Regions from separate parts of the Kocuria sp. KD4 genome, predicted to be linked through region 3. Evidence: riboswitches for the same ligand, from Rfam matches in the RefSeq annotation. Region 3 holds a riboswitch; each other region holds the start of a gene.
What was found. A riboswitch is a leader RNA that binds a small molecule or an ion and turns the genes downstream of it on or off. The one in region 3 is predicted to bind S-adenosylmethionine.
Positions count from the first base shown of each region.

Region 1: linked by a shared signal. The riboswitch ahead of HBK84_RS08860 (bifunctional o-acetylhomoserine/o-acetylserine sulfhydrylase) and the one ahead of HBK84_RS01425 (ABC transporter ATP-binding protein) in region 3 are both predicted to bind S-adenosylmethionine.
Region 2: linked by a shared signal. The riboswitch ahead of HBK84_RS11280 (methylenetetrahydrofolate reductase) and the one ahead of HBK84_RS01425 (ABC transporter ATP-binding protein) in region 3 are both predicted to bind S-adenosylmethionine.
Region 4: linked by a shared signal. The riboswitch ahead of HBK84_RS08605 (MetQ/NlpA family ABC transporter substrate-binding protein) and the one ahead of HBK84_RS01425 (ABC transporter ATP-binding protein) in region 3 are both predicted to bind S-adenosylmethionine.

Region 1 is NZ_CP050449.1:1,964,973-1,972,790, forward strand. Features, by position in the region: gene HBK84_RS08850 (SGNH/GDSL hydrolase family protein) at 1-278, shown strand, start outside; gene HBK84_RS08855 (homoserine O-acetyltransferase) at 389-1,546, opposite strand; gene HBK84_RS08860 (bifunctional o-acetylhomoserine/o-acetylserine sulfhydrylase) at 1,549-2,937, opposite strand; SAM riboswitch class IV at 3,014-3,134, opposite strand; gene HBK84_RS12675 (hypothetical protein) at 3,099-3,440, opposite strand; gene HBK84_RS08870 (VOC family protein) at 4,102-4,740, shown strand; gene HBK84_RS08875 (CPBP family intramembrane glutamic endopeptidase) at 4,792-5,556, opposite strand; gene HBK84_RS08880 (S9 family peptidase) at 5,625-7,818, shown strand, end outside.
Region 2 is NZ_CP050449.1:2,520,272-2,528,089, reverse strand. Features, by position in the region: gene HBK84_RS11295 (cystathionine gamma-synthase) at 1-446, opposite strand, end outside; gene HBK84_RS11290 (aminotransferase class I/II-fold pyridoxal phosphate-dependent enzyme) at 478-1,785, opposite strand; gene metE (5-methyltetrahydropteroyltriglutamate--homocysteine S-methyltransferase) at 1,860-4,349, opposite strand; gene HBK84_RS11280 (methylenetetrahydrofolate reductase) at 4,547-5,536, opposite strand; SAM riboswitch class IV at 5,581-5,697, opposite strand; gene HBK84_RS11275 (hypothetical protein) at 5,864-6,016, shown strand; gene HBK84_RS12710 (thermonuclease family protein) at 6,140-6,928, opposite strand; gene HBK84_RS11265 (fructosamine kinase family protein) at 6,977-7,818, shown strand, end outside.
Region 3 is NZ_CP050449.1:316,540-324,357, reverse strand. Features, by position in the region: gene HBK84_RS01455 (alcohol dehydrogenase) at 1-849, opposite strand, end outside; gene HBK84_RS01450 (multidrug efflux SMR transporter) at 1,136-1,381, shown strand; gene HBK84_RS01445 (SdpI family protein) at 1,505-1,897, opposite strand; gene HBK84_RS01440 (DinB family protein) at 1,979-2,551, shown strand; gene HBK84_RS01435 (class I SAM-dependent methyltransferase) at 2,564-3,202, opposite strand; gene HBK84_RS01430 (LLM class flavin-dependent oxidoreductase) at 3,305-4,732, opposite strand; SAM riboswitch class IV at 4,810-4,924, opposite strand; SAM riboswitch class I at 5,053-5,144, shown strand; gene HBK84_RS01425 (ABC transporter ATP-binding protein) at 5,152-5,955, shown strand; gene HBK84_RS01420 (aliphatic sulfonate ABC transporter substrate-binding protein) at 5,960-7,009, shown strand; gene HBK84_RS01415 (ABC transporter permease) at 7,006-7,818, shown strand, end outside.
Region 4 is NZ_CP050449.1:1,913,188-1,921,005, reverse strand. Features, by position in the region: gene HBK84_RS08625 (DUF485 domain-containing protein) at 128-517, shown strand; gene HBK84_RS08620 (cation acetate symporter) at 514-2,154, shown strand; gene HBK84_RS08615 (GlsB/YeaQ/YmgE family stress response membrane protein) at 2,316-2,579, shown strand; gene dxr (1-deoxy-D-xylulose-5-phosphate reductoisomerase) at 2,742-4,001, shown strand; SAM riboswitch class IV at 4,055-4,169, shown strand; gene HBK84_RS08605 (MetQ/NlpA family ABC transporter substrate-binding protein) at 4,265-5,149, shown strand; gene HBK84_RS08600 (methionine ABC transporter ATP-binding protein) at 5,146-6,198, shown strand; gene HBK84_RS08595 (methionine ABC transporter permease) at 6,198-6,854, shown strand; gene ispG (flavodoxin-dependent (E)-4-hydroxy-3-methylbut-2-enyl-diphosphate synthase) at 7,030-7,818, shown strand, end outside.

The DNA of each region.
Region 1 (7,818 bases), 1.2 Mb from region 3:
CCCTGGGCCACCAGCTCATCGCGTGCGAGGTCCTGGACTCCCTGGGGGTCGAGCACGACCTGGTTCCCGGTGAACTCGGGGACCGCCCCGCGCGCACGTGGCGCGAGGCGCGTCGAGAGGACCTCGTGTGGGCCGGGAAGTACCTGGTCCCGTGGGTCGGCCGCCGGATCCGGCGTCGCAGCTCGGGGGACAACATCACCGCCAAGCGCCCTTCGTTCGGGCGCACCACGATCCCCGGTGCGGGCGAGGGCATCCCTGTCGAGGACCGGGAGGCCTGAGCCGGCCCGGGGCCGGGTCACCCAGTCCCGCCAGTCAGGGCCGCGCCCACTGAAGCCGACCCGTTCCCACCGGGTCTCACCGCTGAAGCCGACCCGTCAGGGCTCCCTGCTCAGTCCCGCAGCACGGTCTCCCGCAGCAACATGCCCACCTGCGGAGTTTCGATCAGGAACCCGTCGTGCCCGCTCGGGGACGTGATCGTGTGCAGCTCCTGCTCCCCCGGCAGCGCAGCCACGAGTTCGGCGGATTCCGAGGGGAAGAACAACCGATCGGAGTCCACCGCGGCCACGAGCCACTCGCACCGCGTGCGGGCGAGGACGTCCCGTAGCTCGCCGCGGCCCCGAGCGACGTCGTGCGACATCAAGGTCTCGTTGACACTCAGGTACGAGTTCGCGTCGAAGCGGCCCGCGAGTTTGGACGCCTGGTGGTCCAGGTAGCTCTCCACCTGGTACCGACCGCGGTCCGCGACGTGGGTGGCCTCGGGGTCCTCACGGGGTTGGGGTTCGCGGCCGAAGCGCGTTTCCAGCTCGTGCGCGCTGCGATAGGTGATGTGCGCGATCCGCCGCGCGAGCCCCAGACCCGCCTCCGGGTACTCGCCCGCGTAGTAGTCGCCGCCCCGGAAGTTCGGGTCCTGGCGGATCGCGAGCGACTGTGCCTGTCCCCACGCGAGCTGCTCGGCACCCACGCGCGCGTTGGCCGCGATCACGGCGCACGCGGCCACCCGATCCGGGTGGGACACGGCCCACTCGAGGGCGCGCGCTCCGCCCATGGACCCGCCGATCACGAGCCGCCACCGGGAGACTCCGAGCGCCCGAGCGAGCAGGGCCTCCGCGGTCACCGAGTCCCGCACGGTCACGCGCGGGAAACGCGAGCCCCACGGGACGCCGTCCGGTGCGGGGCTCGCGGGTCCCGTGCTGCCGTAGCACCCACCCAGGATGTTGGCGCACACCACGAAGTAGCGGTCCGTGTCGATCGCGGCACCCGGGCCCACGAGTCCGTCCCACCAACCGTCCGCCGCGGCGGCCGCGCCCTCGGGAGCGCTCGCGGCGTCCTCATGCCCCGCACCACCGCGCGCCACGTGCGTGTCACCCGTGAGCGCGTGCTCGATCAGCACCGCGTTGGAACCGTCCGCCGCGAGCTCGCCCCACGTCTCGTACGCGAGGTGCACGTCCGGCAGCCGGAACCGGGACTCGAGCACGAGCTCGCCGAGTTCGGCCCGCCGTACGACGCCGTCGCGCCGCGTGCGCGGCCCGTTGCCCACGACCGTCATGGTCAGTTCCCCGTGTCCTCCGCCGACGACGCCGCGTCGCCGGCAGCGTCGCCGCGCGCACCCACCGCGGCGAATCCGGACTCGAGGTCCGCGAGGATGTCGTCGATGCCCTCGACACCCACGGACAGCCGCACGAATCCCGGTTCCACGCCGGCCGCGAGCTGCTCCTCGTCCTTGAGCTGGGCGTGCGTCGTGGAGGCGGGGTGAATCACGAGCGAGCGCACGTCACCGATGTTCGCCACGTTGGAGTGCAGGCTCAGGGCGTCCACGAACGCGACACCGGCGTCCCGACCGCCGTCGAGCACGAAGCCGAGCACCGACCCGGCGCCGTTGGGCGCGTACTTCAGGGCGCGGTCGTGCCAGCGCGAGGACTCGAGACCGGCGTAGGACACCGAGCGCACCTCGGGGCGGGCCTCGAGCCACTCGGCGACCTTCTGCGCGTTGGCCACGTGACGTTCCATGCGCAACGACAGCGTCTCGATGCCCTGCTCGATCAAGAACGCGTTGAACGGAGAGATCGAGGTCCCCAGATCGCGCAGCAACTGCACGCGCGCTTTGAGGATGTACGAGAGGTTGACGCCGAAGGCACCGTCCGCACCGAGATCGCGGGCGTAGACGAGTCCGTTGTACGTCTCGTCCGGTTGGTTGAAACCGGGGAAGCGCTCGGGGTCCCGCGAGTAGTCGAACGCTCCGGTGTCCACGATGAACCCGCCGATCGCCGTGCCGTGGCCGCCCAGGAACTTGGTGGCCGAGTGCAGCACGATGTCCGCGCCCCACTCGATGGGCCGCACCAGGTAGGGCGTGGCGATCGTGTTGTCCACGATGAGCGGGACACCCGCCTCGTGGGCGATCCCGGCGATCGTCTCGATGTCGAACACGTCGTTGCGGGGGTTCGGGATGGATTCACCGAAGAACGCCACGGTGTTCTCGCGCACCGCGTCCCGCCACTGCGCGGGATTGTCCGGGTCCGAGACGAACGTGGTCTCCACGCCCATGCGCGGCAGCGTGTGCTTGAGCAGGTTGTACGACCCGCCGTACAGGGACGGGCTGGCCACCACGTGGGTCCCGGCGCCGCCCAGGTTAAGGATCGCGAGCGTGGCCGCGGCCTGCCCGGAGGAGACCATCAGGGCCCCCACGCCGCCCTCGAGGGATGCGACCCGGTTCTCCACGACCTCCGTGGTGGGGTTGGTCAGGCGCGAGTAGATGGGCCCCATCTCCTCGAGCGCGAACCGGGCCGCCGCCGTGCGGGCGTCCGGGAACACGAAGGACGTGGTCTGGTGGATCGGCAGGGCTCGCGACCCGGTCACAGGGTCGGGGTTCTGGCCCGCGTGGATCTGTCGGGTTTCGAACGACCAGCCCTGGGGATTGTCGGGGGTGGGTGCGGTGCTCATGGCCGTACTCCTTCTCGGAGGGATCAGGGGTCCGGTGGCGATCCGCACGGTGCCCGTGCTGTGACCGGGCACCAATGACCCGCGCTTGCCGCACGACGTCGGTCGACGCCACGGCCAGGTCCTCACCCAGGGCACCCCACCGCGGAAGGGAGGGTTGCCGGTCAGCTAGCTGGGGCTTCGCGCTGACTCTCGTGACCTATTACCTCATTGTCCGAACCCGGCGGGGCGGGAGTCAAGCCGGGGACGCTGCGAGCGGGCTCGGGGTCAGTGGCCGCTCGTTCCTGCTGTTCCATCTCCCGGGTGTGCAGTTCCCGGTCCTTCATCTCACGTGGATGGACGTAGAACAGACCCATGAGCACCGCGATCACGAACACCGCGAGCATCACGAAGAACAACGGCCTCACGCCGGTCAGGTAGATGACGGGGATGGCCAGCACCGTGACCAACCCGCCCCCGAAGAACGGTTCGAACACCAGCTGCTTGTAACCGAACGCCTCGAACACCGGGTCTTGGCCTCCGGGTCCACCACGCGCATGAGGATCAGCCCGGTGGCGGTCACCCCCATGGACGGGTGGTAGTCACCGATACCGCGCGCGAGCCAGTAGCGACCGATGATGTGGGGTGCCAACCACAAGAAAATGGCCACGTTGAACGCGATGCCGACCACCGCCAGGATGGTGAACGCCGCCAGCCACGGCCGCGATGGACATGTGCAGGGAGAACGGTTCCACGGAGGACGGGCAGCTGGTCATGGTGCCAGCGGAGTAGTACTCGTCGCTGCGGAACAGGCTCTGGACCCAACCCACCTTGACGCGCACGAACTTCCCCAGGAGCAGGGCGACTCCGAGGATCAGGAGTGCGAAACCGACGGCATTTGCGGACACGGGAACCACCTCGTAGTGATCGGGATCGATATCGGTCTCAGGTCACATAGCGAGGGCTCGGTCGGAGACTCCCCGGCTGATGCTGCGGACTCCAGCCTCTGAGACGCGCGTCTCGTTGACCTGGACCAACACAGTCCCCGCCCGGATCAGCCGTCCCGATGTCAGGTCTCGGGAGGTGCGGAGAGCCGGCCCTGCCCACCGGACCGGGCGGCGCAGGTCACACACTCGCCGGGCTCGCGCTCGATTTGGTGGCCCGTGTGGCCGGTGCCACCATGGCGTCATGAACTTGGATCACGTTTCCTTCGCGGCTCAGCCCGACGGCCTCGAGGCCACCACCGAACGCATCGCGAACCGGTTGGGGATCGAACCGGTCAAGGGCGGTGTGCACCCCCGTTTCGGCACTCGGAACATGATCCTGCCGCTCACCGACCACCAGTACGTGGAGGTCGTCACGGTGCTCGAGCACCCCGCCGCGGAGAAGGCGCCGTTCGGTCAGGCCGTCCGTGCCCGTTCTGACGCCGGCGGCGGCTGGCTCGGCTGGGTCGTAGAGGTCCCCGACCTCGCGCCCTTCGAGGCCAAGCTGGGCCGCCCCTCCGTGCCCGGTGGCCGGTTGTTCCCCGACGGTCGGCAGCTCGAATGGCATCAGATCGGCGTGAAGGGTTTGATCTCCGACCCGCAGTTGCCGTTCATGGTGCACTTCGATTCCGAGGACGAGATGCACCCGTCCCAGGCGCGGATCACGGACGTCCGGTTGAGCGGAATGGAGATCGCCGGCTCCCCCGACCGCGTCACGGAGTGGCTCGGCGGTCCCGTGGAGGACGTCCTGGGCTCGCTGGACGTCACCTGGTGCGCCCCCAATGGCACCCCCGGGGTCATGGCCGTCTCGTTCGACACCCCGGACGGCACCGTCACCATTTGATCTGGTTCCCTTCGGTGCGGCCGACGACGCCGCTCCGCCCGGTCTCCGGCATCAGCCCGCGAGCAGTTGCGGGGCCAGGAAGCCCACGGTGTCCAGGAGGGCGTGGGCGATCAGCAGCGGCATGAGTCGACCGCCGCGGCGGTAGAGCCACACGAACACGAGTCCCATGACCAGGTTCCCGAGCGTGGGTCCGAACCCCTGGTACAGGTGATAGCTGGCCCGCGCCACCGCGGAGGCCACCGCCACGAGCCACCACGACCATCCGAGGGATCGCAAGCGCTCGCACAGGAACGCCACCACGATCATCTCTTCCACGATCGAGTGGCGCAGCGCGGAGAGCACGAGCAAAGAAACCGCCCACCAGGTCTGCTCCATGGTGGATGTGGTGATCTGCGCGGTGATCTCCAGGGACCGGCCCACCTGATAGAGCACCAGGGTGCCGCCGCCCATCACCGCGAACAGGCCCATTCCCCACAGCGTGTCCCACACGGGTCTGCGCCCATCCACCCCGATCCTGCACAGCACGCCGGGGATCCCCCGCGCCACCCCGGCCATGAGGTACAGGGCCAGCAGCACGGGGACGAGCGCGAAGCCGATGCCCGTGAGCTGACGCAACGCGTCGATCAGGGGGACGCTGCTCAGGGGCCGGTTGAGCGTCGTCGTGGTGTCGGCCAGCGAGGACCGCATGAGCACCTCGGCCAGATCCAGCATGGCGTAGACCGCGGACGCCCCGAGGGACACGCCGAGCACCAGGACGATCTGAAGCCACGTGTCGGCGCGCGACATGCCGCGCTGCGAAGGGGTGGGAGTCTGCACGGGACCATTGTGGCCGCTCGCGAGCGGGACCACGTCTGCGCGTCCCCACCCGTCCCTAGACTGTGGGCATGACTTCCGAGCAGCCGTCCTATCCCGTGGCCCCGAGCCGCCCGGTGGAACGCACGTTCCACAGGCACACCTTCGCCGATCCCTACGAGTGGCTCCGGGACAAGGACTCCCCCGAGGTGCGCTCGCACCTGGACGCCGAGAACGCCTACGCGGAGGCCACGACCGAGGATCTGGCGCCCCTGCGCGAGCGGATCTACGGGGAGATCAAGGACCGCACGCTCGAGACGGACCTGTCCGTGCCGTCGCGTCGCGGGGACTGGTGGTACTTCACGCGCACGGTCGAGGGCGGCGCCCACCAGATCTTCTGCCGCGTCCCGGTCACCGACCCCGCGCAGTGGACACCGCCCACCGTGGAACCGGGCACCGCACTGGACGGCGAACAAACCCTCCTGGACGCTAACGCCGCATCCCAGGAGCACGACTTCTACGCGCTGGGCGCCTTCAGCGTGTCGGAGGACGGCTCCAGGTTGGCCTGGTCCGAGGACACCGCAGGTGACGAACGGTTCACGATCCAGGTCAAGGATCTCGCCACGGGACAACTGCTCGCGGACCGGATCGAGCAGACCTCGTACGGCGCGTTCCTCACACCGGACGCCTCCCAGCTGATCTACATCGTCGTGGACGAGTCGTGGCGGCCGTGGCGCGTGTACCGGCACGTCATCGGCCGGGACGCATCCTCCGACGAGCTGCTGTTCCAGGAGGACGACCCCGGCCTGTGGCTCGGGGCCGAGCTCTCCGCGGACAAGCAGTGGCTCATGCTGTCCTCGTCCTGCTCGGAGTACAGCGAGTACCGGATCCTGCCGTTGACCGAGCTGACCGGCTCCCCCACGGATGAGCCGGTCGCCGATGCGTCCGACGACACCGCTGGGCCGGATTCCCTGCCCTGGCGCGTCATGATCTCGCGCGAGGACCGGGTGCTCTACGAGGTGGAACCCCTCACGGTGGCCGGCCAGGACCACGTGCTCCTGACCCACGACGCGCACGCCCCCAACGGCCGGGTGAGCCTCATGCCGCTCGGGCACGCGGGCCGTGCCCTCGCGGACCTCGAGCTCACGGATGTCATCCCGGCGTCGGAGGACGTGCGGATCGAGTCCTGTGTTCCCACCGCCACCCACCTGGTCGTGGCCCTGCGCGCGGACACCACGCCCCGGGTCCGCCTGATCCCGCGCCGCGCGGTGGACGAGATCGTTGCGGGCCCACGCGAGGCCGTGCCCTCGACATCGGACACGGGCTCAGGACGCCTTGCGGACTCGGACGACGCCGCGGCGTCGAGCGCGGCGGCCGGTGCGGCGTCGTCGTCGCTGCTGGACGGGGCCGAGGCCGCGTTCGACGAGGAGCTCTACACGAGTGGCGTGCTCTCCGCGGAGTACGAGAACCCCGTGGTGCGGGTGTCCTACACGTCCTTCGTGACGCCGCCGCGCGTCTACGACATCCCCACGGCCGAACCCGGCGAGTCCGGGACGAACGAGTACGGCGTGGGCGAGCCCGTCCTGCGGCGCGAGGCCACCGTACTGGGCGGGTACCGCAGCCAGGACTACACCGTGGAACGGGACTGGGCCGTGACCGAGGACGGGACCCGGATCCCCGTGAGCATCGTGCGCCGCGCGGACCTGGACCCCACCCGCCCCGCACCCGTACTCCAGTACGCCTACGGGTCCTACGAGATCAGCACGGACCCCGGCTTCTCCGTGTCCCGGTTGTCGCTGCTGGACCGGGGCGTGATCTGGGCGGTCGCGCACGTGCGCGGCGGTGGCGAACTCGGTCGCGGGTGGTACGAGAACGGTAAGAAGGACACCAAGACCAACACGTTCACCGACTACGTGGCCGTCACCCGCCACCTCGCCACCCGCCCGGACGTGGACGCCCAGCGGATCGCCGTGATGGGTGGCTCGGCCGGCGGCCTGCTCGTGGGAGCCGTGCTCAACCTCGCGCCCGAGCTGTACTGTGCGGCGCTCGCGGCGGTCCCGTTCGTGGACCCGCTGACGTCCATGCTCATGCCCGAGCTGCCGCTCACCGCCCTCGAGTGGGAGGAGTGGGGCAACCCCGTGGACTCGGCCGAGGTCTACGAGTACATGCGTTCGTACTCCCCCTACGAGAACCTCCGGGACGCGGACTACCCGCCCGTCCTGGCGGTCACGAGCCTCAACGACACCCGCGTGCTGTACGTGGAACCGGCCAAGTGGGTCGCCGCCC
Region 2 (7,818 bases), 600 kb from region 3:
ACCTTGGTGCGTCCGGGGAGGACGGTCTCCGCGGCGTCGGACGCGGAGGCGGACGGCACGAAGCCGTGCTCGATACCCCACTTGGACAGCACCTGGTCCACGAGGCGGAACGTGCCGCCGTAGACGTCCGAGGCGAGCACGATGTGATCCCCCGGGGCAAGGACCGCGCGCAACAAGGCGTCCTCCGCAGCCATCCCGGAGGCGAACGCGAAGGCCCGGGTGCCCTGCTCGAGGGAGGCGAGCTGTTCCTCGAAACCGCTGCGTGTGGGATTGGAACCGCGGCTGTATTCGTGGCCCCCGGTGCGGAACTGGTTCACGCCGTCCTGGACGAACGTGGAGGTCTGGTAAATGGGCGGGACCACGGCGCCGGTGGTCGGGTCGGGCTGTTGGCCGTCGTGGATGGCGCGCGTGGCGAGTCCGGGCAGGCGGGTGTCGGTGCGGATCATGGGGTGGTCTCCTTCGGGGGGTGCGGGCAGCTCAGTGGGCCGCGGTGGTCGACGTCGAGCGGGGCTGCGGTGCGTGCGCGGGGGCGATGACCGACAGGGCCTGGAAGAGATCGGCCGTGAGATCGGCTTCGTCCTCGAGCCCCACGCTCACGCGCAGGGTCCGCTCGGTGATCCCGCTCGCGCGGAACTGCTCGGGCGTGAGGCGGCAGTGGGTCATGCTCGCGGGGTGCGCCACGAGGGTACGGACGTCACCGATGTTGGCCGCGAGTTTGATCAGACGCAGCGAGTTCACGGCATGCTCGACCTGTTCCGGGGTTCCCTTGAGGTCGATCGAGAACACGCCGCCCACCCCGCGGTAGCCTCCGGTCTCCCGCAGCTGTTGCTGTCGCGGATCCCCGAAGCGGGGGTGGTGGACACGCTCCACCGCGGGATGCTCGGCCAGGGTGAGGGCGAGTCGCTCCGCCGTGGCGGACTGGCGTTCCACGCGCACACCCAGGGTCGTGATGCCCTGCAGGATCTCGTGGGCCGTGGTCGCGCCCATGCACGGGCCCAGGTCGTTGAGGTACTTGCACCGGGCCACACCCAGCAGCGCTCGCCGGGCACCGAAGACCTCCACGGGGGAACGGTCCCCCCAGCGGTGGTGCTTGCGGGTCAGCCACGGCCACCGTTCGGGGTCCTCGGTGGGGTCGAAGGACCCGGTGTCTACGAGCACACCGCCCAGGGGCCCGCCGTGTCCCGAGAGGTACTTGGTGGCCGAGTGCACCACGAGGTCCGCACCGTGGCGCCCGGGAGTGTAGAGGTGCGGCGTGGCCACGGTGTTGTCCACGATCACGACCACACCGTTGCGGTGCGCGATCTCCGCGATCGCCTCGAGTTCAGGCAGTTCCGTGAGCGGATTGGCCACGGATTCGAGGAAGAACACGCGCGTGCCGGGGCGCAGGGCATCCTCCCACTGCTGCGGTTCGCGGGGATCCGCGAACGTGACCTCCAGGCCCGTGTCCGCGAGGGTGTCCGTGAGCAGGTCCACCGTCCCGCCGTAGATCCGCGAGGAGACGACGACGTGCGCGTCCTTCGCGGGCCCGGTCAGCGTGAGCAAAGCGAGGCTCACCGCGGCTTGTCCCGACGACGTCGCGACCGCGCATTCCCCTCCCTCCAGCCGCGCGACCTCGGCCTCGAGCGCCGCGACGTTCGGATTACCCGTGCGGGCGTAGGTGAAACCGCTCGCGCGCTGGGCGAAGACCTCGCGGGCGTCGGCCAGGGTCTCGAACGCGTACGCGGCACTGTGGTGGATGGGCCGGACGATGGGCGTGCCCAGCGGAGCGGGGGTGGCTGCGGTCATGGTCTTCTTCCTTCCTCGGTCCACCCGGTGGCCGCGCGGCGGCGGCCACCGGGTGGACGTTTCCTACGGGTGAATCAGCGCTGCGCCGGAGTATCCGCGGCAGGGGTCGACGACGCGGCGACAGTGACGCTCCCGGACACGGTCGTCGCGTCGTTCGGGTCCACGTTCGCCGGTGCACCTGCGGGCGCGCCGGCCGTCCGAGCGGCGTCGTCGGCGGAGAGTTCCGCGCGCACGGTGACCGTCGCGGCGACCAGCCGGTCCAGTGCGGCCTCGGTCTCGGGCCAGCCGCGGGTCTTCAACCCGCAGTCGGGGTTAACCCACACGCGCTCGGCGCCGATCTCGTGCGCCGCGTGGCGGATGCGCCCCGCGAGCTCCTCGAACGTGGGGACCCGGGGCGAGTGGATGTCCCACACGCCGGGACCCACGTCCCGAGGGAAGTCGGATGCCGCGAGCCCGGTCACGATGCCCGAACCGGAGCGGGACGCCTCGAGCGTGGTGACGTCCGCGTCCAGGGCGTCGATCGCGTCCAGGACGGTCTCGAACTCCGAATAGCACAGGTGGGTGTGGATCTGGGTGTCCGTGGCCGCCCCGCCCGTGGCCAGGCGGAACGCCCCCACGGACCACTCGAGGTACGCCGGGCGCTCGGCCGCCCGCAGCGGCAGCAGCTCGCGCAGCGCGGGCTCGTCCACCTGGATCACGGGCGTTCCCGCGCGCTCGAGATCCGCGATCTCGTCCCGCAGGGCGAGTGCGACCTGGTCGGCGACCTCGGCGGCCGGAGCGTCGTCGCGCACGAAGGACCACGCGAGGATCGTGACCGGCCCGGTCAACATGCCCTTGACGGGGCGCTCGGTCAGGGACGCCGCGTACGAGGTCCAGTCCACCGTGATCGGCGCGGGGCGCGAGACGTCCCCGAACAGGATCGACGGGCGCGTGCAGCGCGATCCATAGGACTGCACCCAGCCGTGCTGCGTGGTCACGAAACCGTCCAGGCCCTCCGCGAAGTACTGCACCATGTCGTTGCGCTCGGGTTCGCCGTGCACCAGGACGTCGAGCCCCAGTTCCTCCTGGACGCGCACCGTGTGGGCGATCTCCGCGCGGATCGCGTCCGTGTACTCGGCCTCCGTGATCCGCCCCGCGCGGTGGTCCGCCCGGGTCTTGCGGATCTGCGGCGTCTGCGGGAAGGATCCGATGGTCGTGGTGGGCAGCACGGGCAAGCGCAGACGTTCGCGCTGGGCAGCGCGGCGCTGTTCGGCGTCCGCGCGCTGGCGGTCCGCGTCCTGCACCGCGGCGGTGCGCTCGCGGATCTCGGCCTTGTGAGTTGCCGGGTGCTCGGCGCGGGCCGCGCGGATCGTGGCGTCCTCGTCCAGGGTGTCCCGGATGGCATCCCAGCCGTGCTCGACGCCGCGCGCGAGCCCGACCACCTCGGTCACCTTCTGGTCCGCGAACGCGACCCAGCTGGTGACGTCCGGATCCAGTGCGGTCTCGCGGGCGACGTCGTGCGGGACGTGCAGCAGCGGCGTCGCGGTGCCCACGGCCACCGGCCCGCGGGCCGCGGCGCGCAGCCGGTCCAGGGTCTCGACGGCGCGCGCGAGGTCGGTGCGCCACACGGTGCGTCCGCCCACGACGCCGCCCACGACGGGGCGTTCGCCCCATGCCTCGAGTGCCTTCTTGCCGGGGACGTCCCCGCGGTCGAGGTCGATGGCCAGGGCGTCGATGTTCGTGTGGGCCAGGGCGAGCTGGGCGTCCTCGCCGGCATCGCCGTAGCCCACGGTCACGAGGATCGCGGGGCGCTGTTGCTCGTTCGAGAGTTGGGTGTAGGCGCTCTCGAGGGCGGCCACGAGTTCGGTGCGTTCCACGCTCCACCCGTCCGCGGCGAGGGCCGGCTCGTCGAGTTGCACCCATTCGACGCCGGCCTCAGCCAGGGCTCGCAGGATCGCGGCGTATTCGGCCACGACGTCGTCGAGGCGCTGCAGGGGGTGACTTGCGACGGCATCGGTGGTCTCGGGGCGTGAGAGCAAGAGCAGGCTCACGGGGCCCACGAGGACCGGGCGGGTGGTGATCCCGGTGGTCCCGAGGGTGGTCCGGTAGCGGGACACGAGGCTCTCGGGGTTCGCACGCAACGGGGTGTCCGGGCCGATCTCGGGTACGTAGTAGTGGTAGTTGGTGTCGAACCACTTGGTCATCTCGAGCGGCTCCAACCGATCGGTGCCGCGGGACAACGCCGTGATCAGCTCGATCCCGCGGGGCGTGTCCGGGGCGGCGGGCTCGTAGCCGTCCGCGATGAACCGCGCGGGAACCGCGCCTAGCGCCAGGGACGTGTCCAGGACGTGGTCCACCGCGAACCCCTCGGACGGCACCGCGTGATCCGTGGTGAGGCCGAGTTCGGACAATCGCGTGGCGGTGCGCTCACGCAACCGGGCGAGGGTGTCCAGCACGGTGGTGGCGGGGTGCTGTTGCGGGTCCTTCCAATAGGACTCGAGTGCGCGCTTGAGCTCGCGGTCGGGGCCGATGCGGGGGTAGCCCAGGATCGTGGCGGCGGGGAACGGGACGGGCTGGGTGCTCATGGGAACTCCTCGGAGCTGGTGTGGGGTATGGCGGTTAGGGGGTGTGATGAGCCGCGGCAACGGGTGTGCTCCGGCGCGGCGGGGTAAGGGGAACGTCAGCGTGGGTGGTGCCGCTACGAACGGTTTTCGGCCTGCCCGGATGTGGCGGTCGAAGCCAACACGATCGGTTCACGGGTCGGCCGGGGCTGGTGCGGAGGTCAGGCCGCGGGGCTGCGGCCTCGGTATTCGCGTGCGGCATCCCGGACCCGCAGGTGCTCCAGGATGGTCAGCGCCGCCTCGGGGCGGTTGAACGTGTACAGGTGGAAACCGGCGCAGCCCAGATCCATGAGGTCGTCGATCAGGGACAGGGTGGCCGCGACCCCTCGGTGGCGCAGTTCCTCGGGAGTGTCGGCGCGCAGGAACCGGGTGAGGCGTTCCGGGACCCGGACCCCGGTGATCTCGGTCATGCGCTGCAACCTTTGAGGGTTGCTCAGCGGCATGAGCCCGGCGACCACGGGGATGTGGATGCCCTCCGAGCGCGCGCGTTCCAGGAACGTGGCGTAGTCCTCGGGTTCGTAGAGCACCTGCGTGATCGCGTAGTCCGCGCCGGCCTCCTGCTTGTCCCACAGGGACGCGAGATCCGCCTCGAAGTCGCGGCCTCGCGCGGGGGACGGGTAGCACGCCACCGACACGGACAGCGGTCGCTGACCCGGGCGGAACCCGGTGCCGAAGCGACGTCGTTCGACGTCCCGGATCAGCTCCACCAGTTGGGAGGCCCGGCCCAGGCCACCCGCTGGGGTCCGCCATTCCCCGGTACCCAGGGGCGGGTCGCCGCGCAGCGCGAGGAGGTCGCGAACGCCGTCGTCCAGCAACTGGTCCACGGCGCGCTCGAGACCCGCGCGGTCCGTGCCACCGCACGTGAAGTGCGCCATGACCGGGGTCTTGGTCGTGCGGCGCAGGTGGCGCAGCGCCTCGCGGGAGACGCCGTGATGGCCGGCGTGACCGTGGGTGACCGAGAAGAAATCCGGCCCGGCCTGGGCCATGGCGTCGATGTTGCGCCACACAGTGTCCGGGTCCGCGGTGGGCCGCGGCGGGAACACTTCGAACGAGACAAGCGTGGAGCGGCGCGGGCGCCGGACCAGCCAGGACGTCCCCGTGGGCGGGCCAGTCACGGGCGCGGGTTCTGACGCTGCGAGGGGTGCGGGCATATAAAAAATCCTCCGGCGTTAGGACGCCGGAGGATGAGCTCCGAGCGCCGTACTTGCCGACCACGCGGTTGCGCGGCGGCCGGATCCTCATCTGGGGCACCCCACTACAGCTGGAGGGTTGCCGCCCGGTTAGCCAGAGCTTCGCACCGGGACTCATGATCCTTTGTTACGAGCGAGCGTAGCACAGCCTCGTGACGAGGCCCACGAACGATGACGGAACCGCCGGCCTCCCGCCGCGCTCGTCTTCCCAAGCGGGCTGAATGGACCGCACGGGGGCACCTGGGCCCTGCCGTGGTCATCCTGCCCCACGACGTGCAGGACATGAAGATGCCCGAGTTGGGACCCGAGAACTGGGTCTCGCGCTCGATAGCCGCGGCGCCGGCCGCGGGCGGGTCCGCGTCCTCGCAGGCACCCGCTCCGACGACGACGCCGTCCCCCTTGCGCAGCGCGACCGCCAACCCCGGTCGTCACGAACCCTGAGTCCGGGCCGCCGTGCATCCGGCGGCTCGCCGGTGCACCCGCGTGACGAAAGCGTGGCGAAAAGCAGGGACGCCCACCCGGTCAACCGTCCGGGTGGGCGCGCCTTGGCGTGTCATCAGCGACTCAGCACGGGTGCCAGACCTTTCCTCCCGGTTCGTAGCACCGGGGGCCGGTGTAACCGGGATAGCCGCCATCACTCTCGGGAGCCGGGGGCACGTGGGGTGCCGCCGGCAGCTGCGGGGCAGCAGGTACCCGGGGCGCGGCCGGTAGCTGAGGTGCCGCGGGCTGCGCGGGGGCGGGGTTGTAGTTGTAGTTCGGTTGCGGAGCGGGATTGGGTTGGGGTGCCGGATCGCCCACGGCGACCTCGTCCTCCACGACCGCGGGAGGCGCCTCGAGCGTCGGCGTGGGAGTGGACGTGGAGGACGGGGTGGGACTCGGCGTCGCGCTCGGGCTCGCGGTGCTCGAAGTTGTGGTGTCGGGGGATGCGGATTCCCCCGGCGGCGCGCAGTCCTGCTTCGGGTCGAAGAAACCGACCTGCATGGCCTGGGCCACGTTGTACGCGCTGTCCATCTCTCGCCGGTACGTGCTGTTGGCGCCCACGGTCATGGGCGTTGCCAGGCCCGCCTTGACGAGTGCCTGGTTGACGTTCAACCCGTCGTCGTCGCGGGTCACTCGGGCGAGGGTGCGGCCGTAGCGGTCCGTGCGTTCCACGTCGTATTCCAGGTGGATCGTGGATCCCTTGGGCAGTAGGTCCTCAAGCTTGGCCGTGGCCTCGTCCGCGAGGCACTCGCCGGGCTGACCGTCCCGCGCGACCTCCGGGGTATTGATGTTCAGCAGCCGCACCCGCGTGGACTTCCCCGCGATCGTGGCGTCCAGGGTGTCCCCGTCCACCACGCGTTCCACTGTGGCCACCGAGTCGTCCGGGGTGGTGCGCAGTGCGGCATGGTGTAGACAAGACGCATGGCCACCATCGATGAGCTTCCCGGTGAGATTGTCGCGGACCTGCGCGTGAGCGATGCCCGTCCCCTGAGCGGCGGGGACACCGCCCGCGCCTACTGGCTCGAGACCCCGGACGGGCCCCTGTTCGCCAAGACCATGCCGGGTGCCCCGGCGGGTGTGTTGGCGTTGGAGGCGGCGGGACTCGAGGCGCTGCGCGCCGTCGCCCCCGCCGAGGTGCGGGTGCCCAGGGTGCATCACGTGGGCGATGAGGCCCTGGTGCTCGAGTGGATCGACGAGGGTCCCGGACGGCAGGACCGTGCCACGGAACGCAGCATGGGGGCCGGTCTCGCGGCCATCCACCGCGCGCGAGCCCCGCACGTCGGGTGGCTCTCGGCGGAGCTGCCGGAACGCATCGGCTCGTTCCCGGTGGATCTCACGCCCACGGACGACTGGGCCGACTTCCTGTTACACCGCCGCATCGAGCCGTTGCTGCGCGCGGCGATCGACGCGGGACACCTGGACCCCGCGGCGTCGGACCTGCTGGCGCGCTTGGCGCCGCGAGCGGACGAACTCGCGGGCCCTCCCGAGCCCCCGAGCCTGCTACACGGTGACCTGTGGGCAGGCAACCGCGTGGTGGATCGCAACGGGACGAACTGGCTCATCGATCCGTCCTCGTTCTACGGACACCGCGAGTACGACCTGGCCATGATGCAGCTCTTCGGCGGTTTCGGGCGGGAATGCTTCGCGGCGTACGACGACGTCTACCCCCTCGCGGACGGCTGGCACGACCGGGTGCCGTGGTACCAGTTGCCGCCGCTGCTGGTGCATGCGATCAGGTTCGACGGTGGTTACGGCGGGGCGGT
Region 3 (7,818 bases):
GAACTGGTACTGGCCCCCGAACAGGCCCACGCTGACCAGGGTCCCGCCGTTGGCCATGGCGAAGAGCGCGGCGTTGGAGGTGTCCCCGTTGTTGACGAGGTCGATGGCCGCGGCAATCTTCTCCCCGCCGGCCCGGACGATGTCGCCCACGAGGTCCTCGCCGCCCACGGCCACCGTGGCGGACGCGCCCACCGCCTGGGCGTTCTTCAGCGCGGCCTCGCTCATGTCCACGGCCACGATGTTCTCGTGACCCAGGGCCTTGAGCACCGCAACGGTCATCAGCCCTACACCGCCCGCGCCGATCACGGCCACGGGCTTATCCGCGGGCAGCGGCATGATCTTCTTGACCGCTGAGTAGGAGGTCAGGCCGGAGCAGGCGAGCGTGGCGCCGAAGGACGGGTCGATGTCGCCCAGCGGCACCAGGTAGCGCTCGTCCGGCACGTGGACCTCCTCCGCGTAGCCGCCGCGGCGCTGCACCGAGAGGTTGCGCTTCTTCCCGCTGCAGTAGTTCTCGCGGTCCTCCGAACAGGCCTGGCACTCGCCGCAACCGATCCACGGGAACACGATGTACTTGGTGTCCCCGGGCGTCACCGTGGCGTCCGGTCCCGCGGCCACGACCTCCCCCACGATCTCGTGCCCGAGCACCACGGGGTACTGCGCGCCCGCCGCGGTCAGTTCGTAGCGCCCGGCGTTGCCGAGGTCGAAGTACCCGTCCTGGCAGTGCACGTCCGAGTGGCAGACCCCCGAGTTGGTCACGCGGATCATGACCGCGGAGCCTTCCAGTTCGGGCCGTTCCACCTCGAGTTCCTGGGCTGCTCCACCCGGCTCCGTGTGCGCGAAAACCTTCATGTTTACTCCTTCGTAGCGTGTGTGGAAGTCGCCTTACCATGTAAGCTGTGTCACCACTCTAGGCCGCCGGGGTGAATTGTCCACGGGCTCGCTCCCGTCGGTTCGAGGGACGACGACGCTCGCGCGCACCCGCGCGGTCAACGGCAGCCGCCGCCCGACTTCGGTCACAGGGCATGGCTCCGGGTGCCGCCGCGATAGGCTCACCGGCGTTGATCTCCTGCCCGAGTAGCGCCACAGCGCCCGACCGTGCCGTCGCCGGTGTTCGCAACCGCCGAGACCGGGTGTCATGAGGCAGGGCAACGTCATGGCCTGGTTCTTCCTGGCCGGGGCCGTCCTCCTGGAGGTCACCGCGACGCTCAGCATCAAGGCGGCCCTGGGACAACCCGCCCTGTACGCCGTGGTGGTGCTGGGGTACGCCGGGGCCTTCACGTGTCTCACGCTGGTACTGCGCCGCGGGATGCCCCTGGGGGTCGCCTATGGGATCTGGGCCGCCGCCGGTGTCCTGCTCGTGGAGCTCGAAGCGAGTCACTGACCCGCAACCTGGCCGCCCGCACCGGCCGCTCTCCGTTCCGGCGAAGGCCTCCCGCGAGCGCCCCGTCGTGAGCCCTCCTCACGCCTGCCGCGCCGTCGACGACGCCGCTGACGCGCCCCGATCTCAGGCGCGGGGTTCTGGAGCCGACTCTTGCGCGGCCCGCCGAGCGGCGCGGTTGGCCGGCCCCACGGCGGACACCAGCACCGCGACCTGCAGCAGCACGCCCACCAGCCCGGCGACGATGCCCCATTCGGGCCGCCCCAGAACGAGCAATACGATCGTCGCCACCACGGCACACACGGCCAGGGGAACGGACCACCGCACCCTCGGAAGGGCCGCGGCGTGACCCGCGGACCACGCGGCGTCGGACGCGCGCGTGTACCGGGTCCGGATGCCCACCGCCCCGTTGCGATCGAGCGAGCCGGCGGCCGCCGCCCTGACGGTCACCACGGTCACGACGCACACCAGGACCGTGCTGAACGACAGCATGATCACTCCGAGCAGGTCCTCGTCCACGGTTCCCTCCGGGTCACGGGCATTTCCTCCACCATACGACGGGCATGTGCACCCCCCCCCGGGCCCACTAGTGTTCTGGCCATGAGCTCACTCACGCCCGAAGAAGACGCCAGGCCCGAGCCGCCCCAGCATGCTGATGAGGTCACGACCCTCATGGGCTTCCTGGATTTCTTGCGCGCCACGGTCGCGTGGAAGACGGACGGCTTGACGAGTGCTGAGCTGCAGCGTCGACCTCTGCCCTCGACCATGACCCTGGGCGGGTTGCTGAAGCACTTGGCGTTCGTCGAGGACTACTGGTTCTGCTACGTCCTCCTGGGCCAGGAGCCGTGCGCCCCGTGGAATGACATCGACTGGGCCGACGACCCCGACTGGGATTGGAACTCGGCCGCTGCGAACAGCCCCGAGGAACTGCGGTCCATGTGGGCCTCCGCCGTGGAGACGTCCCGTGAGCAGTGGGACAGGTTCGCCGCCCGCACGGATCATCCGCTGGACGGGATGGTCACTCGTTCCACGGCCGAGGACCCGGATGCCCGCTGGACTCGAGGGGACATGAACGCCCGCTGGGTCCTGACGCACATGATCGAGGAATATGCGCGGCACTGCGGCCACGCCGACCTGTTGCGCGAGAGCATCGACGGTTCCGTGGGGGAATGACCGCCCATCAGGTCACCGTGTCGCCAAGAGGTGGCACTCGGGGAAGCGATGTTCTACGTCCGGGCGACTGACGGTGCGCCAGGCCTCCGTGAACCCGGCGTGCTTCATGTGATCCGCCATCACGTCCGGGTGCCAACGCCACGCCGGGGCCACGGCGTGATCGAACGAGACCACGGCTCGCCCTCCGTCGAGTGCTTGGAACGCCACCATGACCACCCCTCCGGGTGCCATCATGTCCGCCCAGGAGTCCAGGATGCCGGGAACCTGCGCGGGTGGGACGTGGATGAGACTGAACCGTGCAAGAACGCCGGCCACGCGGCGGTCGGGCCCCACCGCACCACCCCACGACGTGGGATTCGCATCGCCGGCTTCGAAGGTGACCTCCGGGTGAGATCCGCGCGCGATGCCCAGCATGGATTCGGACGGGTCCACCCCCACCACGTGCAGACCCCGCTCGGACAGCGCGGCCGTGACGTGCCCCGTGCCGCACCCCACATCCACCACGGGGCCGGGCACCCCTGCCGCGATGACGTGATCCGCGAAGGCCTCCACCGCGCGCCGTTCGAGCGCCGTCTGGAAGGGAGCGGGAAAAGCCCTGTCGTAGTCGTTCGCCAAGTGGTCGTAGCCGGGTTGCACGCGTTCCACTCTCACACGGGGGTCCCGCCCTGGCAACGGGCGGGGAAGCCGACGACGACGCCGCCCTGCCGGACCTGCGGGACCGAGCGCGAGCGGCGTCGTCGTCGGAGGGAGGTGTCAGCCCACCAACTCGCGGGACGGCGTGTCCGCGACGGAGGGCTCGCCCACGAACGCGCCGCGGTACTTCGCGGCGGGGTGGGTGTCCTTGACCCGCGGCTGGCCCTCGCCGTAGAGGGACTCTCGCAGGGTGTTGCCCTCGTACTCGGTGCGGTAACGCCCGCGCTTCTGCAACTCGGGGACCACGTACTCCACGAAGTCCTCGAAGGAACCGGGACTCACGTGGTACGCCAGGTTGATGCCGTCCAGGCCGCCCTCGTCCACCCAGGTCTCGAGCTGATCCGCGACGGTCTGCGCGGAGCCCACGAGGACCGCACCCATCCCACCCAGGGCGCAGTGCTTGGCGATCTCCTCGCGCGTCCACTGCTTGTCCTTGGACTGCAGCGTGAACGGGGTCAGGAAGGACTGGATGGAGTCGGTCTTGATGTAGTTCAGGGCCTCGTCCTCGTCGAACTGGGACAGGTCCACGCCGGACCACCCGCCGATGATCGCCTGGGATGCCTCCAGGTCCACGTACTGCAGGTAGTCGCGGTACTTCTCCTGGGCCTCCTCGTCCGTGTCCGCGACGACCACGGAGAGCATCGCGTAGATCTTGACGTCGTCACGGCTGCGACCCTCGGCCTGGGCCCGGGCGCGGATCTTGTCGGTCACGAAACGCGTGAGGTCCGGGCGCAACCCGCCGATGAACACGGCTTCCGCGTGCTTACCCGCGAACGCCTGCCCGCGCGAGGACGCGCCGGCCTGGAAGATCAGCGGTGTGCGCTGCGGGGACGGTGCCGTGAGCCCCGCTCCGGGAACCGTGAAGTGCTCCCCGCTGTGCCGGATGGGATGGACCTTGGTGGGATCCGCGTAGACACCCGTCTCACGGTTCTGAACCACAGCGTCCTCCTCCCACGAGCCCTCCCAAAGCTTGTAGCACACGTCCAGGAACTCCTCCGCGATCTCGTAACGCGTATCGTGCTCAATCTGGCGCGGCAGGCCCTGGTTCTCCGCAGCGGACGGAAGGTAGGAGGTCACCACGTTGAATCCCACGCGGCCCTTGGTGAGGTGATCCAGTGTGGCGTACTTGCGGGCCAGGGTGTAGGGCTGCTCGTAGGTCACCGCGCTCGTCACGCCGAAGCCCAGGTGCTCGGTCACGGCGGCCATGGCCGAGACCTGCATGAACGGGTCGTTGACCGGGACCTGGGCCCCGTCACGCACGGCCGGAGCCGCGGAGTTCTTGTAGATGTCGTAGATGCCCACCACGTCCGCAAGGAACAGGGCGTCGAACTTGCCCCGCTCCAGCAGCTTGGCCAGCTCCGTCCAGTACTCGATGGTGTTGTACTCGGTGGCCCGGGACCGCGGGTGGCGCCACAACCCGAAGCTCTGGTGATCCACGCAGGTCATGTCGAACGCGTTGACGGAAATCCGTTTGCTCATCTCGGTCAGCCCCTCAGCAGGAACACGACCCGCGCCCCGTGCACCACCTACGGCGGCCTACCTTGCGGGTCCAGCGCGCTTGTGTGGCGCCGTACTTGCCGCATGCGGTGTGCCATGCGGCCCGATCCTCACCTGGGGCACCCCGCTACGGGAGAGGGTTGCCGTCCGACAAGCCAGGGCTGAACGTCGGAACTCGTGATCGTTGTGGCACCGATCCTAACGGGGATCACCGGTCCGCGGAAACGCCCCGGGTCACGGGCCGTCACGACGGCGCCCCGGCGCGTCACACGATTTGCACCCGCGGGCGCCCGGCCCGTTCAATGGTGGGGTTCCCATCCGGAGCGGCTGAGAGACCTGGCTCGTTGACGTCGCAGCAACCGGCCCCACGCGGGCAAGGTGCTAATGCCAGGAACGATGGAGTTGATGAATTGAGTCATGTCCTCACGCGCCCGCACTCCGCTGTCGACGCCGCGGCGGTCACCTTCGACCGGGTCGGCAAGTCCTTCCCCGCACACCACGGAGCGCATGTCCACGAGGTCCTGAGGGACGTGACCTTCACGGTGCGTCCGGGCGAGATCGTCTCCGTCCTGGGCCCCTCGGGGTGCGGCAAGTCCACCCTGCTACGCGCGGTGGCTGGGCTCGGCACGGCGAGCGAGGGCGAAGTCCGGATCGATGACTCGGTGGTGCGCGAGATCGACCCGCGCTGCGCCGTCGGCTTCCAGGAACCGCGGTTGCTGCCGTGGCGCAGCGTGGCGCGCAACGTGGCACTGGGTCTGCCCCACGGGACTCCCGCCCAGGAGGGGAAGCGGCGGGTGGCGCAGCTGTTGGAGCTCGTCGGCCTGTCCCACCACGCGAATCACCGTCCCTCGGAGATCTCCGGGGGCATGGCACAGCGCGCATCCCTCGCCCGGGCCCTGGCACGGAACCCGCGGGTCCTGCTGTTGGACGAGCCCTTCGGGGCCCTGGACGCCCTGACCCGGATCAGGATGCAGGATCTGCTGCTGGACGTGCACCGCGCCGATCCCACGACCGTGCTCATGGTCACCCACGACGTCGAGGAAGCCCTGGTGCTCTCCGATCACGTGGTGGTGCTCGCGCGGGAAACGGCCACGGGCCCCGCGACCATCGCCGAGATCATCTCCCCCGAGCTGGCCCGCCCGCGCTCCCGCGAGGACAGTGAGATCACCGCGCTGCGCGCCCACCTGTTGGCCCTGCTCGGCGTGGAGCGCTGAGCGCATGGCGCAGTTGTCCCGACGCCGCGCACTGCAGGCACTCGGCCTGTCCGCGCTGGCGCTGCCCCTGAGCGGATGCGTCATGGAGGGCGAAGGTCCGGGCCGCGGTGTGGCCGGCGGTTCCGCGCACGAGATCTACCTGGACTACGCGACCTACAACCCGCTGTCCCTGATCATCAAGGCCAAGGGCTGGCTCGAGAAGGTCGCCGGGGCCCACGGCCAGACCGTGACGTGGGTGTACTCGGCCGGTTCCAACAAGGCCAACGAGTCGCTACGCGCCGGGGTCGTGGACGTGGGCTCCACGGCAGGTTCCGCCGCACTGCTCGCACGTGCCAACCGCTCGCCGATCAGGACGATCGACCTGTTCTCACAGCCCGAGTGGTCCGCGCTCGTGCGCACCCCGGACTCCCCCGTGCGCACCGTGGCGGACCTCGCGGGCACGTCCGTGGCCGCGACAAAGGGCACGGATCCGTACTTCTTCCTCCTGCAGTCCCTCGGCGCGGCGGGCATGAGCGCACAGGACGTCACCGTGGTGAACCTGCAGCACGCGGACGGGCGCACCGCGCTGGACACCGGTCAGGTGGCCGCATGGTCCGGGCTGGACCCCGTGATGGCCGCCGCGGAGAAGGCGGGGGACGTGCTGTTCCACCGGCAGTTGGAGTTCAACACGTACGGGTTCCTCAACGCGCGGGAGGTGTTCCTGCATTTGAATCCCACGGGTGCGCAGGACGTGGTGAACACGTACGCCTACGCGCGGCAGTGGGCGCTGCAGCACCCGGAGGAGGGGATCGCGACCCTCGCGGAAGGCGCGAGCATCGATCGCGACACCGCCCGGCGGGTCTGGCAGCGCACCCACCTGGACATCGACCCCGTTCCGGGCCCCGAACAGCTCGCGGTGCTCGAGAGGGTCGGGCCCATCCTGGTGGAATCCGGGGACGTCTCCTCGCAGCAGGACGTGGACGAGGCGCTCGCGAACATCGTGGAGCAGCACTACGCACAACACGCCGATGCGGCCGCCGTGGCCCAGGTGATCGAAGGGAAGCAGTCCTCATGAGCACTCACGACACCTCCTCCGCCGCACCGCGGTCCTCGGACGGCGCGTCCTCCGAAGCAGCTGGCGTCACTGCGGTGGCCACACTGTCCGACGACAACGGACGCCACGAGGCGGGCGCGGTGGCACCCGGCGACGTCGCACCCCCATCAGACACCCCTGCCGCGGCGGATTCCCGCACGCGTCCCAGCGCGCTGCGCAATCCTTGGGCCCTGGGGCTGATCGGGATCGTCCTGCCCGTGCTGCTGGTGCTCGTGTGGCACGCCCTCTCCACGAACGGGACCTTCTCCCCCGTGCAGTTGCCGCGCCCGTCTGCGGTGCTCGCCGCGGGATGGGAGCTGCTGCGCAGCGGTGACCTGTGGTTGCACGTGGGGATCTCCACGCAGCGCGTGATCGTGGGCTTCCTGATCGGCAGTGGGCTCGGGCTGTTGCTCGGCGCGTTGCTGGGGCTCTCCCCGTGGGCGCGGGCCATCGGCTCGCCCACGATCGGCGCGCTGCGCGCCGTGCCGTCCCTCGCGTGGGTGCCGCTGCTGTTGCTGTGGATCGGGATCGGGGAGAACTCCAAGGTGACCCTGGTGGCAATCGGCGCCTTCTTCCCGGTGTACACCACGGTGTCCGCCGCGCTGCGCCACGTGGACCGGCACCTGATCGAAGCCGCACGGTCCTTCGGGCTGCGCGGGGTCAAGCTCTTCACCACCGTGCAGTTGCCCGCGGTGCTGCCCTCCGTGATCTCCGGGCTGCGCCTGGCCCTGGCCCAGGCGTGGTTGTTCCTGGTGGCCGCGGAACTGCTGGGTTCCTCCATGGGCCTGGGA
Region 4 (7,818 bases), 1.2 Mb from region 3:
GATCAAAATTATAAGGTGGGCTAACCAGACCGCGGATTTCAGGCGTTTTTCGACGTTGTGACGGACATGTCTTGTGTCATTGGATACACAGTGCGTACTGTGGTGACCATCACACAAGGAGGCACACATGGCGTCCACGCCCCCTGTCGACCCCAACGGTTCCACGGCAACCCAGGGCATCGACTTCCCCGCGGTCCAGCGTTCGCACGAGTTCCAACGGCTGCGCTCGACCCACCGATCCTTCGTCTTCCCCCTGGCCATCGCGTTCCTGGTCTGGTACCTGCTCTACGTGGTCCTCGCCATCTACGCGCCGGGCTTCATGTCCACGCGGGTCGTGGGCAACGTCAACCTGGGTCTGATCCTGGGTCTGCTGCAGTTCGTCACCACATTCGGGATCACCGCCGCGTACGTGAGCTTCGCCAACCGCAAGCTCGATCCGCAGGCCACCGCGTTGCGTGAGGACCTCGAATCCACTTCCGGCCACCGGGCCGACGACCACCAGGAGGCCCGGCCATGATCGCCGTCCCCGCCCTCTCGACACCCGCGGTGCACCTGGCGGAGACCGCCACGTCCACCGTGGGTAACCCCGCGATCAATATCTCGATCTTCCTGGCGTTCGTGCTCGTGACGCTCGTGGTCGTGATCCGGGCGTCCAAGTCCACCGCCACGGCCGCGGACTACTACGCGGGTGGGCGCTCGTTCTCCGGGACCCAGAACGGTCTGGCCATCGCGGGTGACTACCTCTCCGCGGCGTCGTTCCTGGGCATCGTGGGCGCGATCGCCCTGCAGGGCTACGACGGGTTCCTGTACTCGATCGGCTTCTTCGTCGCGTGGCTCGTGGCCCTGCTACTGATCGCCGAGCCGCTGCGCAACACCGGCAAGTTCACCATGGCGGACGTGCTGTCGTTCCGATTGCGGCAGAGGCCCGTGCGGGTCGCGGCGTCCATCTCAACCCTGGCCGTGACGTTCTTCTACCTCCTGGCGCAAATGGCCGGGGCGGGGGCCCTGGTGTCCCTGCTGCTGGGGATCGGCTCCCGGGCCGGGCAGTCCCTGGTGATCGTGATCGTGGGCGTCATCATGATCGTCTACGTGCTCGTGGGCGGCATGAAGGGCACCACATGGGTGCAAATCATCAAGGCGTGCCTGCTCGTATCCGGCGTGGCCGTGATGACCGTGTGGATCCTGGCCTTGTTCGGGTTCAATTTCTCGACCATGCTCGGCGCGGCCGTGGAGACGAACAACAACCCCGCGATGCTCGATCCCGGGCTGAAGTACGGCGTGAGCGAGATCTCCAAGCTGGACTTCATCTCGCTGGGTCTGGCCCTCGTCCTGGGTGCCGCCGGCCTGCCGCACGTGCTCATGCGCTTCTACACGGTGCCCACCGCCAAGGAGGCCCGCAAGTCCGTGGTTTGGGCGATCACTCTGATCGGCCTGTTCTACCTCTTCACCCTGGTGCTCGGGTTCGGTGCGGCCGCGCTGATCGGTGCGGACCGGATCAAGGGCGCGCCTGGTGGTGTGAACTCGGCGGCTCCGTTGCTCGCGTACGAACTCGGCGGGTCCATCCTCATGGGTCTGATTGCGGCGGTCGCGTTCGCCACGATCCTCGCCGTGGTCGCCGGTCTGGCCATCACGGCCTCCGCGTCATTCGCACACGACATCTACACGTCCGTGATCAAGAAGGGCACCTCGGACCCGCGTCAGGAACTGCGCGTGGCCAAGACCACCGTGGTGGTCATCGGCCTGATCTCGGTCGCCGGCGGCATTGGCGCGCAGGGTCAAAACGTGGCGTTCCTCGTGGCCCTCGCCTTCGCGGTAGCGGCCTCCGCCAACCTGCCCACCATCCTCTACTCGCTCTACTGGAAGCGCTTCACCACGCGCGGCGCGGTATTGTCCATGTACGGCGGGCTGATCATCTCCGTGGTGCTCATTATCTTCTCCCCGGTGATGTCCGGATCGGAGACCTCCATGATCCCCACCGTGGACTTCGCGTTCTACCCGCTGTCCAACCCCGGCATCATCTCGATCCCGGCGTCCTTCCTGCTCGGTTTCCTGGGCTCGCTCAGCGAGCGCCGGCCGGAGGACCCGCGCAAGCAGTCCGAGATGGAAGTGCGTTCCCTCACGGGAGTGGGAGCGGAGAAGGCCGTCTCGCACTGACCCGGTTCACCGCCCCTTGACACGGCCGCCGTGTCCGGTTTCATCCGGACGCGGCGGCCCGTGTAGCGTTGGTGTCTGGTACTACACTGTGAACCAGTTCGCTGACCACATGCGGTTGCGGAACACCGCAAACGCGCACAACGAGAACCAGAGGTGGAGAAATGGGCATCATTAGCTGGATCATCCTCGGTCTGATCGCCGGCGCGCTCGCCAAGCTGATCCTTCCGGGCAAGCAGGGTGGCGGGATCATCGTCACCATCATCCTCGGCATCGTGGGGGCCTTCCTGGGCGGCTGGCTGGGTAGCTTCATCCCCGGCCTGAGCGACGGGATCAACAGCTTCAGCATCGGCACGATCATCACGTCCGTGATCGGCGCGATCATCGTGCTGCTCATCTACGGCGCCGTCGTCGGCCGCCGTCGCTGAATCACCCGCGGGTCCTGAACGGGACTTCCACACAAGGGCGTCACCTCCGGGTGGCGCCCTTGTCGTATCTCCCGTGTCGTGCGTCCGGAGTCGTGTGCTCGGTGTCGTGCGTGCGGGGTGCGGCGCTCACGCGATACTGGGGTCATGACTTCCTCCACCGGCATGACCCCCGATCTTGACTCCGCCACCCGGCAGGCCCCCCGGCGCCTCGTGATCCTGGGGTCCACGGGATCCATCGGGACGCAGGCGCTCGACGTCGTGTCCGAGGCCGCGGGGCTGCGCCGGCCCGTCTCGGATGCCACCCACGAGCCCTTCGAGGTCGTGGCGCTCGCCGCGGGCGCGGGTCACCTCGAGCTGCTCGCTCAGCAGGCCGTGACGTTCGGTGTCCGTGCGGTGGGCACGAGCGGTACGGCGGACGACGCCGCCCGGTTGCGTGAGCTGATCGCGGACCGGTCACGCGCGGCGTCGTCGGCGGCACCCGAGGTCCTGTACGGGCCGGACGCTGCAACCCGGATCGCGCAGTGGGAGGGTTCGGACCTCGTGTTGAACGGAATCACCGGGAGCATCGGGCTCGCACCCACCCTGGCGGCGCTGGGAGCGGGTCGGCGGGTGGCGCTCGCGAACAAGGAGTCCCTGATCGCGGGCGGTCCGCTCGTGTTGCGCGCCGCGGCGGACACGGGCCTCGAGGACGCGCTGATCCCCGTGGACTCCGAACACTCGGCGATCGCCCAGGCCCTGCGCTCCGGGACGGCCTCCGAGGTGCGCCGGCTCGTGCTCACGGCGTCCGGCGGACCGTTCCGCGGCATGACGCGCGAGCAGCTCACGCGCGTGACACCCGAACAGGCCCTGCAGCACCCCACGTGGGACATGGGGGTCATGGTCACCACGAACTCCGCGACCATGGTCAACAAGGCACTGGAGGTGCTCGAGGCGAGCCTACTGTTCGACGTCCCCCTGGACCGGATCGACGTCACGGTGCATCCGCAATCGGTCGTGCACTCCATGGTGGAGTTCGTGGACGGATCCACCCTGGCGCAGGCGTCCCCGCCGGACATGCGCCTGCCCATCGCGCTCGGAATCGGCTGGCCCCACCGCGTGACCGGTGCCGCCGCGGGGTGCGACTGGACCCGGGCCGCACAGTGGACGTTCGAACCGCTCGATTCGCAGGTGTTCCCCGCCGTGGAGCTCATGAAGCACGCGGGTTCGCGCGGCGGGACGTGGCCCGCGGTGTTCAACGCCGCCAACGAGCAGGCCGTGCACGCGTTCCACCGCGGGGCGCTCGGCTTCACGCAGATCGTGGACATGGTCGAGCGTGTGCTGGAGGATCACGACGGCGTCACGCGGCCCACCCTTGAGGACGTCCTGGGGGCGGAGGAGTGGGCCCGGGCCCGCGCGGACGAACGTATCGCCGGGATGGCATAGGGCCCTTCCGGCGGTCGTCGGCCCATGGCAGGGCCATGCTAGAATTCCGGGTGGATGACGAGATCCGGCGCGTAGCTCTGGCTGGCCGGACGGCAACCCTCTCCCGTAGCGGGGTGCCCCAGATGACCATCCGGTCGCGGTTGCAACAGATCACGGCAAGTGCGGTTCCCCGGAAATCAGCACGTACCCGTCCCTGTGCCCTCATCCAGGGGGGACTGTTCGCCCCGCGAGTCCCCGTCACAGACCCCTGGAAAGGCATGATCATGCGAACCAAGCGTTTGATTCCCGTCGTGTTGGCCACCACCCTGGGCCTCACCCTCACCGCGTGCGGCGGCGGCTCCGAAAACTCGGACCCGGCCGCGGACGGCAAGATCACCGTCGGGATCGTGGGCTCGACCCCTGTGCAGGAAGCGTTGAAGCAGGTCGCCGCGGACAACGACATCACGGTCGAGTACGTGGACTTCAGTGACTACAGCCAGCCGAACCCCGCTCTGAAGAGCGGTGACATCGACATGAACTGGTTCCAGCACATCGCGTACCTCGCCGATTACAACAACAACGCCGGGGACACCATCACTCCCGTGGGCTCCACGTCCATCTTCCCGCTGGGGCTGTACTCCAAGAGCGTGAAATCCGTGGGTGACTTCAAGCAGGGTGACGAGATCGCCGTGCCGAACGACTCGATCAACCTGTCCCGCGCCCTGAACCTCTTGCACCAGCAGGGTCTCGTGGAGTTCACCAAGGACACGATCGCCCCCACCGAGCAGGACATCGACACCGCCAAGTCCAAGGTCACGGTCCGCCCGGTCTCCGCCGAGCAGACCGTGCTGTCCATGGACTCCGTGGCCGCCTCCGTGGTCAACAACGACTTCCTGGACCGCGCGAACATCGATCCCAAGTCCGCGCTGGCTCAGGACGATCCCACCGCGGACAGCGCCAAGGTGTACGACAACCTCTTCGCCGCGACCGAGGCGAACGCGGACAACGAGACCCTGAAGAAGGTCGCGAGCTTCTACTACGACGACAAGGTCCAGGACGCGGAGAAGACCGAGACCAAGGGCACCGCGGTGCCCACCAAGGTGGATCAGCAGGAGCTCAAGGACTTGCTGGCCCGCTACTCGCAGGACCTCAAGGAGCAGACCAAGTGAGCCCGTCCGCCACGGCGGACACCCTGGTCAGTTTCCGGGACGTGAGCAAGGTCTTCGTCACGGGGTCCAAACGCCGCCCGCGCACCGTGACCGCGGTGGACTCCGTGGACCTGGACATCCGCCGCGGTGAGATCTTCGCGGTGATCGGCTACTCGGGGGCGGGCAAGTCCACCCTCGTGCGGCTGATCAACGGCCTGGAACCCATTTCGTCCGGGGCGCTCGAGGTCGCCGGTAACCGTGTGGACGGGCGCAGCGAATCCCAGCTGGCGCCCATCCGCCGCAAGATCGGGATGATCTTCCAGCAGTTCAACCTGTTCACGTCACGCACCGTGGCGGGCAACATCGATTACCCGCTCAAGCGTGCCGGGTGGAAGCCCGAGGAACGCAAGGCGCGGGTCGCGGAACTGTTGGAGTTCGTGGGCTTGACCGAGCGCGCCGGGAACTACCCCGAGCAGCTCTCGGGTGGTCAGAAGCAGCGCGTGGGGATCGCCCGCGCGCTCGCGAGCAATCCCGAACTGCTGCTCGCAGACGAGTCCACCTCGGCGTTGGACCCGGAGACCACCCAGGAGGTCCTGGGTCTGCTCAAGCGCGTCAACCGTGAGCTGGGGATCACCATCGTGTTGATCACCCACGAGATGGACGTGGTGCGGGCCACCGCGGACCGCGTGGCCGTGATGGACAGCGGTCGTGTGGTGGAGACCGGGACCACCGCGGAGGTCTTCGCCCACCCGCGGGCGCAGACCACGCGCAAGTTCGTCTCCTCGGTCATGCGCACCGTGCCGCGCGCGGACGAGATCGAGAAGCTGCGCCGGGAACACCCCGGGCGGCTCGTGCTGGTGGACGTCACCGACCAGAACCGGATCGGGGACGTGCTCTCGGACGCCGCCCGTGACGGTGTCAGCTTCAACATCGCCTTCGGGGGGATCTCCATCCTGCAGTCACAGTCCTTCGGAACGCTCACGCTGTCCCTGACCGGTTCGGACGAGTCCGTGGACCGCGCCGTCGAGAGTCTGCGCGCCGTCACCACGGTGCGGGAGGTGAGTGAGTGATGGAGTGGTCTGCTCTGGGCCCGCAGTTGCTGGACGCAACCGGGCAGACGCTGTATATGGTCTCCGTGACCCTCGTGCTGGCCGGGCTCATCGGCCTGGCCGTGGGTATGGGGCTCTACGTGACCCGGCGGGGCAGCATCCTGGAGAACGGTCCACTGTTCACCGCGCTGAACCTTTTGGTGAACTTCGTGCGTCCCATCCCGTTCATCATCCTGCTGGCCGCCCTGGGTCAGGTCACGGAATCGGTCGTGGGCACGCGCCTGGGCCCCAACGCCGCGATCTTCACCATGACCATCGGCGCTACGTTCGCGGTGGCCCGCATCGTGGAGCAGAACCTCATGACGGTGGATCCCGGGGTGATCGAGGCCGCGCGGTCCATGGGGGTCTCACGCTGGAAGATCATCACCACGGTGATCCTGCCGGAGGCGCTCGGCCCGCTCGTGCTGGGGTACACGTTCCTGGTCATCGGCATCACGGACATGTCCGCGATGGCCGGTGCGATCGGTGCCGGCGGTCTGGGTGACTTCGCGTTGCGCCTGGGCTATCAGCGCTTCAACGACCAGGTCACGTGGGCCGCGGTGATCGTGATCATCATCCTGGTCCAGCTCGTGCAGTTCTTCGGCAATTGGCTCGCGCGCAGGATCATGCGCCGCTGACGCTCACGCGCCCCGTACCATGGCGACGCCGCCCCCGGAACATTCCGGGGGCGGCGTCGTGTTCGGCGCATCACGTGCGGCTGTAGCACGTGGGAGGAGTGGGGCACAATGGACAGTGCAACATCGCGGGGCGCGCGTCACGGGCCCCGGACGCCACTTCCTTGGGAGGCAATTCGTGACCTCGGTCAATCTCGGTATGCCCGCCGCGCCCCAACCGGTGCTCTCGCCCCGGCGCAAGACCCGCCAGATCCAGGTGGGTTCGGTGGGTGTGGGGTCGGAGCACCCGATCAGCGTCCAGTCGATGACCACGACCCCCACCACGGACATCAACGCCACGCTGCAGCAGATCGCCGAGCTCAACGCCGCCGGTTGCGACATCGTGCGCGTGGCGTGCCCGTCCCAGGACGACGCCGACGCCCTGCCCATCATCGCCATGAAGTCCCCGATCCCGGTGATCGCGGACATCCACTTCCAGCCCAAGTACGTCTACGCCGCGATCGACGCCGGGTGCGCCGGTGTGCGCGTGAACCCGGGCAACATCCGCAAGTTCGACGACCAGATCGAGGGCATCTCCCGTGCGGCGGAGGCCGCGGGCGTGTCCATCCGGATCGGCGTGAACGCGGGCTCCCTGGACAAGCGCCTGCTGCAGAAGTACGGCAAGGCCACCCCGGAGGCGCTCGTGGAGTCCGCCGTGTGGGAGGCCTCGCTGTTCGAGGAGCACGACTTCCACGACTTCAAGATCTCCGTCAAGCACAACGACCCCGTGACCATGGTGCGCGCCTACCAGTTGCTCGCCGAGCGCGGGGACTGGCCGCTGCACCTGGGTGTCACGGAGGCCGGCCCGGCCCTGCAGGGCACGGTCAAGTCCGCGACCGCCTTCGGCATCCTGCTCGGTCAGGGCATCGGGGATACCATCCGCGTGTCCCTGTCCGCGCCTCCGGTCGAAGAGGTCAAGGTGGGCAAT